Regions from separate parts of the Erwinia sp. AnSW2-5 genome, predicted to be linked through region 1. Evidence: predicted binding sites of a transcription regulator. Region 1 holds the regulator's gene; each other region holds the start of a gene.
What was found. The regulator PurR, encoded in region 1, represses purine synthesis genes. The targets are predictions, from matches to a motif close to CANGCAAACGTTTGCNTG.
Positions count from the first base shown of each region.

Region 2: purM (phosphoribosylformylglycinamidine cyclo-ligase) is a predicted target of PurR. The motif match lies at 1,515-1,532, and genes of this name have one in related genera.
Region 3: ACFL9S_RS19935 (nucleoside-specific channel-forming protein Tsx) is a predicted target of PurR. The motif match lies at 2,259-2,276, and genes of this name have one in related genera.
Region 4: purE (5-(carboxyamino)imidazole ribonucleotide mutase) is a predicted target of PurR. The motif match lies at 1,208-1,225, and genes of this name have one in related genera.

Region 1 covers NZ_JBJGXA010000023.1:51,142-54,255, forward strand. The annotation lists gene punR (DNA-binding transcriptional activator PunR) at 1-704, shown strand, start outside; gene purR (HTH-type transcriptional repressor PurR) at 701-1,726, opposite strand; gene ACFL9S_RS16030 (YnhF family membrane protein) at 2,033-2,110, shown strand; gene ACFL9S_RS16035 (C40 family peptidase) at 2,153-3,028, opposite strand.
Region 2 covers NZ_JBJGXA010000003.1:24,597-27,710, reverse strand. The annotation lists gene purN (phosphoribosylglycinamide formyltransferase) at 1-410, opposite strand, end outside; gene purM (phosphoribosylformylglycinamidine cyclo-ligase) at 407-1,447, opposite strand; gene upp (uracil phosphoribosyltransferase) at 1,693-2,319, shown strand; gene uraA (uracil permease) at 2,501-3,114, shown strand, end outside.
Region 3 covers NZ_JBJGXA010000034.1:22,932-26,045, forward strand. The annotation lists gene ACFL9S_RS19925 (hypothetical protein) at 1-402, shown strand, start outside; gene speG (spermidine N1-acetyltransferase) at 446-1,012, opposite strand; gene ACFL9S_RS19935 (nucleoside-specific channel-forming protein Tsx) at 1,116-1,982, opposite strand; gene ACFL9S_RS19940 (DUF4056 domain-containing protein) at 2,393-3,114, opposite strand, start outside.
Region 4 covers NZ_JBJGXA010000013.1:70,740-73,853, forward strand. The annotation lists gene ppiB (peptidylprolyl isomerase B) at 1-455, shown strand, start outside; gene lpxH (UDP-2,3-diacylglucosamine diphosphatase) at 455-1,171, shown strand; gene purE (5-(carboxyamino)imidazole ribonucleotide mutase) at 1,320-1,829, shown strand; gene purK (5-(carboxyamino)imidazole ribonucleotide synthase) at 1,826-2,893, shown strand.

The DNA.
Region 1 (3,114 bases):
TCGTCACCCGCACGCGCTGTCAGCAGGTGGCTAACGGCTGGCGCGGGCAAATCAATATTGCGGTCGACAGAATTGTACGCCCGGCACGCACCCGACAGCTGGTGGTGGATTTTTACCGGCATTTTCCCGACATGGAGCTGCACATCATGCCGGAAGTGTTCAATGGTGTGTGGGATGCACTGGCTGACGGCCGCGTCGATGTCGCGATCGGGGCGACTCAGGCGATCCCGGTGCGAGGACGTTTTGCTTATCGTGATATGGGAAGCCTTAACTGGCGCTGTGTGGTGAAAACGGCGCATCCGTTACTCAGCCATCAAGGGCCGTTAAGTGAGACGTTAATTCGTGAGTGGCCCTCGCTGGTGTTGGAGGACACCTCACGTGCGTTGCCGAAACGCACTACATGGACATTAGATAATCAGCGACGACTGGTGGTGCCAGACTGGGAAAGCGCGTTTGACTGCCTGCGCGCGGGGTTGTGTGTTGGGATGGTTCCGGGGCATTTTGCCCAGCCCTGGCTGCAACAGGGCGTGCTGGGAGAAGTGATTCTGACGTCATCCTTTCCCGACAGCCCCTGTTACCTCAGCTGGTCTGAACACAGCGCCTCACCGGCGCTGAGTTGGTTACTGGAGTATCTGGGCAGCACAGAAACCCTGAATGCAGAGTGGCTGAGCGAACAACCCGGTCCCTCGCTGTTGAGCGATTAACGGCGGTAGTCGCGGAAAGGACCATCGGCAACGGAACGGCGCTCAATCAGTGAAGGGTGAACTTCAATGGTTTGCGGATCTTCGCGCTTGCTGGTGATACGGTCCAGCAACATATCAAAAGCGGTTTCGCCCAGACGTTCTTTCGGCTGGTGGACAGTGGTCAGTGCAGGCGTGAAGTAGCGTGCGTTGCGCACGTTATCATAACCGATCACTGAAATATCCTGCGGCACGCGCAGACCCATTTCATCTGCTGCGCAAATCGCGCCCATGGCCATAATATCACCACCACAGAAAATGGCCGTCGGGCGCTGTTTTTGCGACAAAATCTGCTGCATGGCGCGATAGCCAGACTCAGGTTCAAAGTCACCCTGCACCAGCCATTCATCACGCAGTGTGATACCTGCTTCTGCCAGTGCTTTCAGGAATCCGGCATGGCGGCCACCGCCTGTATTACGCTCAAGCTGACCCGGAATTGCACCAATATCGCGGTGCCCACGTTCGATCAGATAACGCCCGGCCAGGTAACCGCCCTCAAAAGCATTATCAAGCACGGTATCCGTGAAATCACCGCGCGACTCGCCCCAGTCCATGACGACCATCGGAATATTACGGTTGTCTTCCAGCATGGAAATCAGCGTGTCGGGATATTCTGAACACATCACCAGCAGCCCATCGACGCGTTTCTGCGCCATCATTGACAGATAGGCCTGTTGTTTGTGCAGGTCATTGTGCGCATTGCCCAAAATCAACGTGTAGCCTTTGGCAAAGCAGCGGTTTTCTATTGCTTCAATGATCTCTGCAAAATAGGGCGCTTCACTGGATGTTGCCAGCAGGCCAATGGTTTTGGTGTGGTTGACCTTCAGACTTCGGGCTACGGCGCTGGGGGAGTAATGCAATTCTTTAATTGCAACCCATACCGCTTCGCGCGTCTCTTCGGCTACAAAGCGCGTTTTGTTAATCACATGGGACACGGTGGTGGTGGAAACACCGGCGCGCTTTGCCACATCCTTAATTGTTGCCATTAAAATCGTACTCCTGGTGTTATCATAATCTCTTGATAACTAATTGGTTAAACGTTTGCCTGGGTACAGCCATTCCTGCCCGACCAGAATTATTTTAGGTGCTGTCTCAAAGGGTCGGGAGGGGGGTGAATCGTCCGAAGAGTGACATGCAGTGCTGGCTTTTACACGTTGCCAACGGTGTTGCGCAACGTAATGAGGAATTCTAACAAGGCTGCGCACAGAAAACGAGATTTTTACGGGTAACTGTGGGAAAATCTGTTGGCTTACTAAAAACAAGGTTATTGAGGAGAGAGAATGAACACTGATATGAAAATGACTGCACTAACCGTTGTGGGTTCACTGTTGATGATTATTGCGTTTAGTTTTACCGCTGTGATGCATTAAGTTTTGCCAGGGAGGAGGAAACTCTTCCCGAACCTTCAGGCATTATCGAATCGTTTTAGGCGTCATCATCCGGCGCGCACCAATGTAGTGTTCCTGCCAGTAATCTTCGCTTAACGCACTGACCTGAATATCTTTACCGGTCCGTGGAGACTGAATAAATTTCCCACCACCCAGATAGACACCAACGTGATCAGCGGTGCCACGCCCGTTGATACGGAAGAAGACCAGGTCACCTTTCTCTAACTGATCGCGCTTAATCGAAGCCGCATCGCGCAGATGGAACATTTCATTGGCCGTACGCGGGATCTTAAACTTTACCAGATCCTTATAGGCGTACCACACCAGACCACTGCAGTCGAACCCGGTTTTCGGCGAGGTGCCACCCCATTGATAAGGTTTACCAAGCTGGCCCATCAGCTTGTTCATCGCCGTTTCACGCGCTTTCTGGTAGCGTGCGCGATGCGCTTTGCTGAGTTTGAGCGGGGCGTTGAGTGCATCGTTATCATCTTCGGCGGTTTTGCTGCCTGCACGCTGACGACCATAATGTTTTTTGTCCGCTTTTTTGCTGGCCGCAAGCTTTTTGCTCAGTGCTTTCTTTTCCACTTTCGCATTACGCACGGGGGCCGCTGCGCTGGTTTTTTTCTTCTCTTTCTCTTTCAGTTTTTTTGCCAGCAGGAGCCCGGCTGATTTAGAGGACTCTTTTTTAACAATTTCTTTGGCTTTTTTACTGGCAGGTTCTTTGATTTTTTTGGTCGAGGTGGCTTTTACCGGGCGGCGCTTACGGCGGTCATCTACACGCGCAGTGTTGCTGTCGGCTTTTTGCTGTTTTGCATTAATAGGGGTATGTGGCGATGCGTGCGCCATGTTGAAAAACAACTGGGTGAAAGCCAGTATGAAGAGCGTGATGAGTAAACGCATCGTTCCCATTAACAGTTTGTGCGCTACAAAAGACAGCAACGCGGTCAGAAAAGAGATTTCTGCGGTTATGCAGAAGGTTGGGCCAA
Region 2 (3,114 bases), on a different contig from region 1:
ACCGATGTGCCGTGCTCGTCGTCACCGTTCTCGATGGCCTGGCGATGCGTGTGCAACCCCGGGTATTTCGGTAACAGCGAAGGATGGATATTCAGCATCCGTCCGGCATAGTGCTGTACAAATGCCGGGCTGAGGATGCGCATATAACCGGCCAGCACCACCAGATCGGGGGCGTAAGCGTCAATTTCCAGCATCAGCTGGCGATCAAACGCTTCACGGTCGGCAAACTGCGCGGCAGCCAGCGCATGAGCAGGAACGTTCGCCTCACGCGCGCGTTCCAGACCAAAGGCCTCTGCTTTATTACTGAATACGGCAGCAACGCTGCCGTTAATCCGTCCCTGCTGGCAGGCGTCCAGGATTGCCTGTAAATTGCTTCCATTGCCGGAAACCAGCACGACTATGCGTTTCATGCGTTAATGACCACACGTTCTTCAGAGTCAGAGGCTTTGATCACCCCGATTTTCCAGGCTTTTTCACCCGCATCCGTCATCAGCTGTACCGCTTTGTCGGCTTCTGCCGGACTCAGGGCAATCACCATGCCGACACCACAGTTGAAGGTGCGGTACATCTCGAAGCGGCTGACATTACCTGCCTGCTGCATCCAGCCAAAGACGGCTGGCCATTCCCAGCTTGACTCGTCAAGCACCGCCTGGGTGTTATCCGGCAGTACGCGCGGAATATTTTCCCAGAAGCCGCCGCCAGTCAGGTGGGCAATCGCATGGACATCCACCTGTTCGATCAGGCTGAGGATGTTTTTCACGTAGATGCGGGTTGGCGCCAGCAAATGGTCAGACAGCGTTTTGCCTTCAAGCTGGGTGGTTTCCGGGTCAGTTTTGCTGACTTCCAGAATTTTGCGTACCAGCGAGTAGCCGTTGGAGTGAGGGCCGCTTGAACCCAGGGCGATCAGAACGTCGCCATCGGCGACTTTGCTGCCGTCGATAATTTCGGATTTCTCAACCACGCCGACACAGAAGCCTGCCACGTCGTAATCTTCACCGTGGTACATACCTGGCATTTCAGCGGTTTCGCCGCCAACCAGCGCACAGCCAGACTGTGAACAGCCTTCAGCGATGCCGGTGATCACACTGGCGGCCGTATCAACGTCCAGCTTGCCAGTGGCATAATAATCGAGGAAGAACAGCGGCTCTGCGCCCTGTACGACCAGATCGTTAACGCACATCGCGACCAGGTCGATACCGATGGTATCGTGGCGTTTCAGGTCCATCGCCAGACGCAGCTTGGTGCCGACGCCGTCAGTGCCGGAAACCAGGATAGGTTCACGGTATTTTTGCGGCAGTGCACAAAGGGCACCGAAACCGCCCAGTCCACCCATCACTTCCGGGCGACGAGTCTTTTTCACTACGCCTTTGATACGGTCGACTAAAGCATTGCCAGCATCGATATCTACGCCGGCGTCTTTATAGCTGAGAGAGGTTTTGTCGGTCACTGCGAAATCCCCACGCGGTTTGCGGTTGGTGTGGTGGTCAAAATAAAACGCGGTAATTCTAACAGTGCAGGCAAACGTTTGCGAGTGCCATCTTAAGGCGCATTGCGGATAGCTGGATTTTAGCTAATCCTTATCAAGATTGCAGGGGATAAACAAAGTATTGCACTAAGTCATATGGCGCCGGGGATAAATGGCGCTATAATCTCGCGATTTTTTTTGCAGCTTAACACTCCGGGAGTACAACAATGAAGATCGTGGAAGTCAAACACCCGCTGGTCAAACATAAACTGGGTCTGATGCGGGAACATGATGTAAGCACCAAACGTTTCCGTGAACTCGCGTCAGAAGTGGGAAGTCTGCTGACTTATGAAGCCACTGCCGATCTGGAAACCGAAACCGTGACCATTGAAGGCTGGAACGGTCCGGTTGAAATCGAGCAAATCAAAGGTAAAAAAATTACCGTTGTTCCGATTCTGCGTGCCGGTCTGGGCATGATGGAAGGCGTGCTGGAACATGTGCCAAGTGCGCGTATCAGCGTTGTGGGTGTCTACCGCGACGAAGAAACCCTGGAGCCGGTGCCGTACTTCCAGAAGCTGGTGTCCAACATCGAAGAGCGCCTGGCGCTGGTGGTTGACCCGATGCTGGCAACCGGTGGTTCAATGATTGCCACTATCGACCTGCTGAAAAAAGCGGGCTGTAACAGCATTAAGGTGCTGGTGCTGGTAGCGGCGCCGGAAGGGATTGCCGCGCTGGAAAAAGCGCACCCGGACGTTGAGCTGTACACGGCCTCAGTCGATCAGGGACTGAACGAGAAGGGATATATTATTCCTGGCCTCGGCGATGCAGGCGATAAGATTTTTGGTACCAAATAAGCCCGCAGCGGGCGAGGCATGCCTCGCCCCTACAAAATCAGTGGCCAATCCGTAGTGCCCGGAAAGCACTGAAACAGCGAATAATCCGTAGGGGGTCGGGCATGCCCGACCCGTTAAGCATCAAACCGACCAGAGAGTCGGTTTTTTTATAGCTCAGGCAAACTCAAGGGGTAATGAAATCATGACGCGTCGCGCAATTGGCGTACACGAGCGGCCACCGCTGCTGCAAACCATTCCACTCAGCTTCCAGCATCTGTTCGCCATGTTCGGTGCGACGGTGCTGGTGCCGATCCTGTTCCATATCAACCCGGCTACGGTGCTGCTGTTCAACGGCATCGGCACGCTGCTGTATCTGTTTATCTGTAAAGGGAAAATCCCGGCTTATCTGGGGTCCAGCTTTGCCTTTATCTCCCCGGTACTGCTGCTGTTACCGCTGGGTTATGAAGTGGCGCTGGGCGGTTTCATTATGTGTGGCGTGCTGTTTTGCCTGGTGGCGTTGATCGTCAAAAAAGCCGGAACCGGCTGGCTGGACGTGATGTTCCCGCCTGCGGCGATGGGCGCGATTGTGGCGGTGATTGGTCTGGAACTGGCGGGCGTGGCGGCGAATATGTCCGGTCTGTTGCCTGCCGATGGCAGTATGGCTGACAGTAAAACCATCATTATTTCGATGGTCACGCTGGGCGTCACGGTCTTTGGCTCCGTGCTGTTCCGGGGTTTCCTGGCGATTATCCCGATTTTGATTGGTGTGCTGGTGGGCTACGCACTGTCCTATTGCATGGGGATTGTCGACTGGAC
Region 3 (3,114 bases), on a different contig from region 1:
CTGGCAGCAGCGTGGATGTTAAGTGGTTGCGCCACGATTGTCGGTAGTGAAACCCAGGACGTGACGCTTCAGACCCAGCCCCCAGGGGTGAAGTTTGTGGTGCAGGATGAGACGGGTAAAGCGGTAGCTGAAGGCTATACGCCAAAAACCGTGACGCTCAAGAAGTCTAACGGCAACTACTTCGGCAAGAAAAAGTATCTGGTGATGCTGGAGCGGGCAGGCTATGTGCCGCAAACGCTGCCGCTAAAAGAGAGCCCGAACCTGTGGTATCTGCTGGGCAACATCCCGCTGCTCGGCTTCCCTGGCTGGCTGGTGGTTGACCCGTTCTACGGGGGCATGTACAAGATTGAACCGGAACGCTTGCAGACCATCATGAACCCGGTCGGCGCGCGCGGCGGCTAAACGAACAACGGCAGGTCGGGTTATCCCACCTGCCGTTGTTGTTTTACTGCGCGGTGGTTTTGACCATGCCCTGCGCGGGTTTGAATTTTTCCAGATATTGATGCTGGAAAATGCACATGCGGATGGTGTTGCGATATTCGCCGTTGATAAAGAATTCGTGGATCAGCTCGCCTTCAATTTCAAAGCCCAGCTTACGATAAATATGGATGGCCTTTTCGTTCTCTTTATCGACGATCAGGTATAGTTTGTAGAGATTAAGCACCGAAAATCCGTAATCCATCGCCAGTTTCGCCGCCTTACTGGCCAGCCCTTTTCCCTGATGGCTGGGGGCAATAATAATCTGAAATTCGGCACGACGGTGGATATGATTAATCTCCACCAGTTCAACCAGTCCTGCGTTACTTCCATCGTGTTCAACCACAAACCGACGTTCGCTCTGATCGTGGATATGCTTGTCGTAAAGATCGGACAGCTCAACAAACGCCTCATACGGCTCTTCAAACCAGTAGCGCATCACGCTGGCATTGTTATCCAACTGATGGACGAACCGCAGGTCTTCGCGCTCCAGTGGACGTAGTTTCACGCTGTGATCAACAGACTTTGCAGACATAAAAATTCCTTTTAGCAGAAGCAATATTGCCGGAGGAGTATAGCGGTTTATTACAGGCAAAAAAAACGCGCCCGTCGGCGCGTTATATCAGTATTGCGGATTATCAGAAGTTATAACCGACAACCAGGTAGTAACCGAAACCGTCTGATTTCACGTTAAAATTACCTTTACCGAAGTTCAGCTCGGTGCCGTCATTCCACTGGCCACCGTTGTGGAAGTAACGTGCCACAACAGAGTAGTGCCAGTGGTCGTAGCCCAGAGAAAGAATATGGCTGGAGGCGATAGAGTTACTGGTGCGTGACGGGCCGGCTTTATCGGCGAGGTCAGAACCCCAGTCAAAGTTGGTAAAGCCGATATAGGTCAGGTTGCCGCCCCAAAGCTGGGTCAGCGGAACGAAATATTTCACCTTGAAGCGGTAGCCGTCCCAGCTGTCTTCATTGGCTGCACCGTAGTTTTCCCACTGATACTTGGCATACACATTCAATGACAGGCCTACATCAGAGTGGGTGTCGATGTCGGTGCCCAGACCCATATACCAGGTATTCTGACGGCTCGCCTTGTTGTCGCCCATATCGTAGATATAGTTGTTGGCGAAATACCACTCTTTGAATGGACCAAAACCAAGGTTGGTGCCGGTCAGTTTATCAATAGAGAAGCGCGGTTCGATCTCCATAAAGAACGGAGAACCATCATCCCATGCGCCGACATCGTTACCGTTACCCACGCCGAAGACTTTAGGCACGTCGATGTAGCCGTAGAAATCGAACCAGTCCTTTTTCGCAAACGCTTCATATTCCAGATAGACGTCATTGTTCAGCTGCGGCCCGAAGCGGGTGTGATAGCTTCCCACCACGTTCACGCTCTGATGCCACCAGTCAGAAACATATTCTGAGCTGTTGGTTTCAGCGATGGAAACATGGGTCCAGGAAAGTGCTGCCAGTGCGCCAGCCATCATAATTTTATATTTCATTATTATTACCACATGCTCTGAGACCCTGCTCGGCAGCCAGCGCGCTGGTGGGGTCAAGTTATCTACGGGCGACAAATGGGTGCTTGTGACTGCAACAAAAACACCCGCCATGAATACTGCGGCAGTGTGCCGCTATCAGTGCATTAGGAAATAGAGATTGCTCACACTTGTCAAATTCAGTTTCATTTTAATTCAGTTAAAGTGTGATTGGCGTCACATTAAAGTGCCGTATGAAGGGAACTTTTCGCGTAATGCGATTTTGGGCCATTTGTGACAAGGGGAAACGGTTGCCTGTAAGGAATGGCAGAGGTGCGGAGAACATCGGCACATTTTCAGGTCAATGCGGCGTTCTTCTTCTTGCTGTTATTTATAAGAATTACTTATGTTGCAGCGTGCTGGACAGGGGGTTTTCAATCACACTGGCTGCCAATTTTTGCCAGCATATGGCGATCGTTTTTTTCAGCCTGTTGCGCCAGAACGGCAAAATCATCGTAGCTATACATCAACAGTGGTGATGGCAGGTTGGCCATATTGTCACCCCTCCAGATTTCCATCCGCGCAAATTGCGACAGGGGATGATGGTCAAAATGGTCGGGTAAAGTCAGCCACAGTTCAGGCACATTATCTGCGGGGCGTGAAGGTTGGCGCTGGTTGCTGACGCTGTAGTTGCGCAGGCGTACCAGGAATTTGTCTGGCAGGCGGCAGTGACTGTTCCACCACGCACCATCCAGCATATCAAAGTGGAAGCGGGTAGCTTGCGGGCCGACGGCCTGTAACTGTACAAGTGCCTGCGGGAGCATTTGTGCCATCGAATGTTGATACTGCTGCAAGGTTGATGCACCGCCAGAATTAAGTATATCTGTAGCAATGCGCGCACCGAGCAGATTGGAATAGAGATCTTCCGGTGAAAAGGCGGAAACGGTTTCAGGATAGCCGGGCACTGACTGGAAGCCATACCACTGAGCGACCTCATGCCAGGCTGCAAGCTGGAAGGCGAGGTAAGCCGCCAGCCTGACACTCAGGTTGTAACGCGCCAGCGTGTTTTCAGGGGGCGAAAACTGCCGTAGCCGGATAATGCGTTGCCCGAGTTCATTGCTCATCTTTATCGTGGTAGCACGACCCAGCGCAGGCC
Region 4 (3,114 bases), on a different contig from region 1:
AGACTTTCGATGATAAAGCGCCGGCTACCGTTAAAAACTTCCTTGAATATTGCAGCGAAGGTTTTTACGACAACACCATCTTCCACCGTGTGATCAACGGTTTTATGATCCAGGGCGGTGGTTTTGAACCGGGCATGAAGCAGAAAGACACCAAAGACGAGATCCGCAACGAAGCCAGCAATGGCCTGAAGAACACCAAAGGCACCCTGGCGATGGCCCGTACTCAGGCACCGCACTCTGCTACCGCGCAGTTCTTTATCAACGTGGCTGACAACGACTTCCTGAACTTCCGTGACGAAAGCCTGCAGGGCTTCGGTTACTGCGTGTTCGCTGAAGTGGTTGAAGGTATGGACGTGGTTGAGAAAATCAAAGCCGTGTCTACCGGCCGCAGCGGCATGCACCAGGACGTACCAAAAGACGACGTGATCATCCAGAAAGTCACCGTCAGCGAATAATGTCGCACACGCTGTTTATCGCAGATCTCCATCTGTGTACTGAAGAACCGGCAATCACTGCCGGTTTTCTGCATTTTTTACGCCGTGAAGCACAGCATGCTGACGCGCTGTATATTCTCGGTGACCTGTTTGAAGCCTGGATTGGCGACGACGACCCTAATCCGCTGCATGCGGAGGTCGCGACGGCTCTGCGCCAGCTGACTATCCCCTGTTATTTTATTCACGGTAATCGTGACTTCCTGGTGGGCAAGCGCTTTGCGGCTGCCTGCGGCATGACGCTGCTGCCGGAAGAGCAGGTGCTTAATCTGTATGGCAGACAGGTGCTGATTATGCACGGTGACACGCTGTGTACTGATGACGAAGGCTATCTGCGCTTTCGTGCCAAAGTACAGCAACGCTGGCTACAGACGCTGTTCCTCGCCCTGCCCCTGTTTGTGCGCCAGCGTATTGCGCTGAAAATGCGCGCCGGAAGCCGCGAGGCGAACAGCAGTAAATCCCAGTCGATCATGGATGTGAATCCGCAAGCCGTTGTGAACGTGATGGCCCGCCATCAGGTGCAGTGGTTGATCCACGGTCATACGCATCGCCCTGCGGTTCATCCCCTGCTGATCGGCGGCAAAGCGGCTGAACGCCTTGTTCTGGGTGCCTGGCACGAAGAAGGCTCAATGATCAAAGTCAGCACCGATGAAATAAGCCTGATTTCCTTCCCGTTCTGATTCAAAAACCTGGCGAAACCCGGCACTATTTCGCGCCACGCAACCGTTTTCCTTGCCGCCCAGTCGTGATATTCTCTTTGCCCTTCCCACCTGGTAAGCCCACAGCGCCATTCAGGTGAAGTATCACAATCACAGGAGTCAGACCCGCATGTCATCCAACGCCGCACCGGCCCGCATTGCTATTGTTATGGGTTCCAAAAGTGACTGGGCAACCATGCAATTTGCCGCGGAAATTCTCACCAGCCTTGATGTTCCGTTTCACTGCGAAGTGGTGTCTGCACACCGCACGCCGGACAGACTGTTCAGCTTTGCCGAACAGGCAGCGGATAACGGCTATCAGGTGATTATCGCGGGTGCAGGCGGCGCGGCGCACTTGCCGGGCATGCTGGCAGCAAAAACGCTGGTTCCGGTACTGGGCGTGCCCGTGCAGAGCGCCGCACTGAGCGGTGTCGACAGCCTGTATTCTATTGTGCAGATGCCACGCGGCATTCCTGTGGGCACGCTGGCTATTGGTAAAGCCGGTGCTGCCAATGCCGCCCTGCTGGCCGCGCAGATCCTCGCACTGCACGATGCCGAACTGGCAGCTCGCCTGAATCACTGGCGCCAGACCCAGACCGATGAAGTGCTGAATAACCCGGACCCGCGGGTGGAGGCATGAAGCCGGTTTGTGTATTGGGTAACGGCCAGCTGGGACGTATGCTGCGCCAGGCGGGTGAACCGCTGGGCATTGCCGTTTATCCAGTAGGTCTGGATGCGGAACCCGACTCCCTGCCCATCGCACAGAGCGTGATCACGGCCGAAATCGAGCGCTGGCCTGAAACCGCCTTAACCCGCGAGCTGGCCAGCCATAACGCCTTTGTGAACCGCGATATCTTCCCGCTGCTGGCCGACCGCCTGACGCAGAAGCAACTGCTGGATCGACTGGGTCTGGCCACTGCGCCGTGGCAGTTGCTCGCAAGCGAAGATGAATGGGCGCAGGTGTTCACAACGCTCGGTTCCCTTGCCATCGTTAAGCGCCGTACCGGCGGCTATGACGGACGCGGTCAGTGGCGTCTGCGTGCAGATGAAACCGCATCACTGCCTGCTGATTGCTACGGTGAGTGCATTGTTGAGCAGGGAATTAACTTCTCTGGCGAAATGTCGCTGGTTGGCGCGCGTGGCCACGATGGCCGCACGGTGTTCTATCCGCTGACGCACAACCTGCATCAGGACGGTATTTTGCGCACCAGCGTAGTATTGCCGGACGTGGATGCGCAGCATCAGCAGCAGGCCGAGCGTATGCTTTCCGCCATCATGAACGAGCTGAACTACGTCGGCGTGATGGCGATGGAGTGTTTCGTGGTGCCGGAAGGTCTGCTGATCAATGAACTGGCACCGCGTGTACACAACAGCGGTCACTGGACGCAGAACGGTGCATCCATCAGCCAGTTTGAGCTGCATCTGCGGGCGATTCTGGATCTTCCGCTGCCAACGCCTGTTGTCAGCACCCCGTCCGTTATGGTGAATCTGATCGGCACGGATGTGAATCTGGCCTGGCTGGAACAGCCGCTGGTGCATCTGCACTGGTATGAGAAGGAAGTGCGTGCCGGGCGTAAAGTCGGCCACCTGAACCTGTCCGACGTTAGCCCACAGGCGCTGAGCAACGCACTGAACGCGCTGGTGCCGCTGCTGCCGGAAGAGTACGCCAGCGGAATTGCCTGGGCGGTTGAGAAGCTGGGTTAACGTTCTCACTTTTTCCGCTTCCTGATTGAAGAACGCTTTATGCGTTCTTCAATTATTTTGGCTGGGCGAAAAGCCGCCATGAAAAAGGACAGCCCATCACTGTACTTTAGTACGGCTAACACTTTACGGCTTTACCGCGTATCGTACCTGCAACAACAATAAGACAGAGCAATCCAGTCCCTTTTAGCCTTATCTTGCCACCACCAGGGAACCCTAACCTA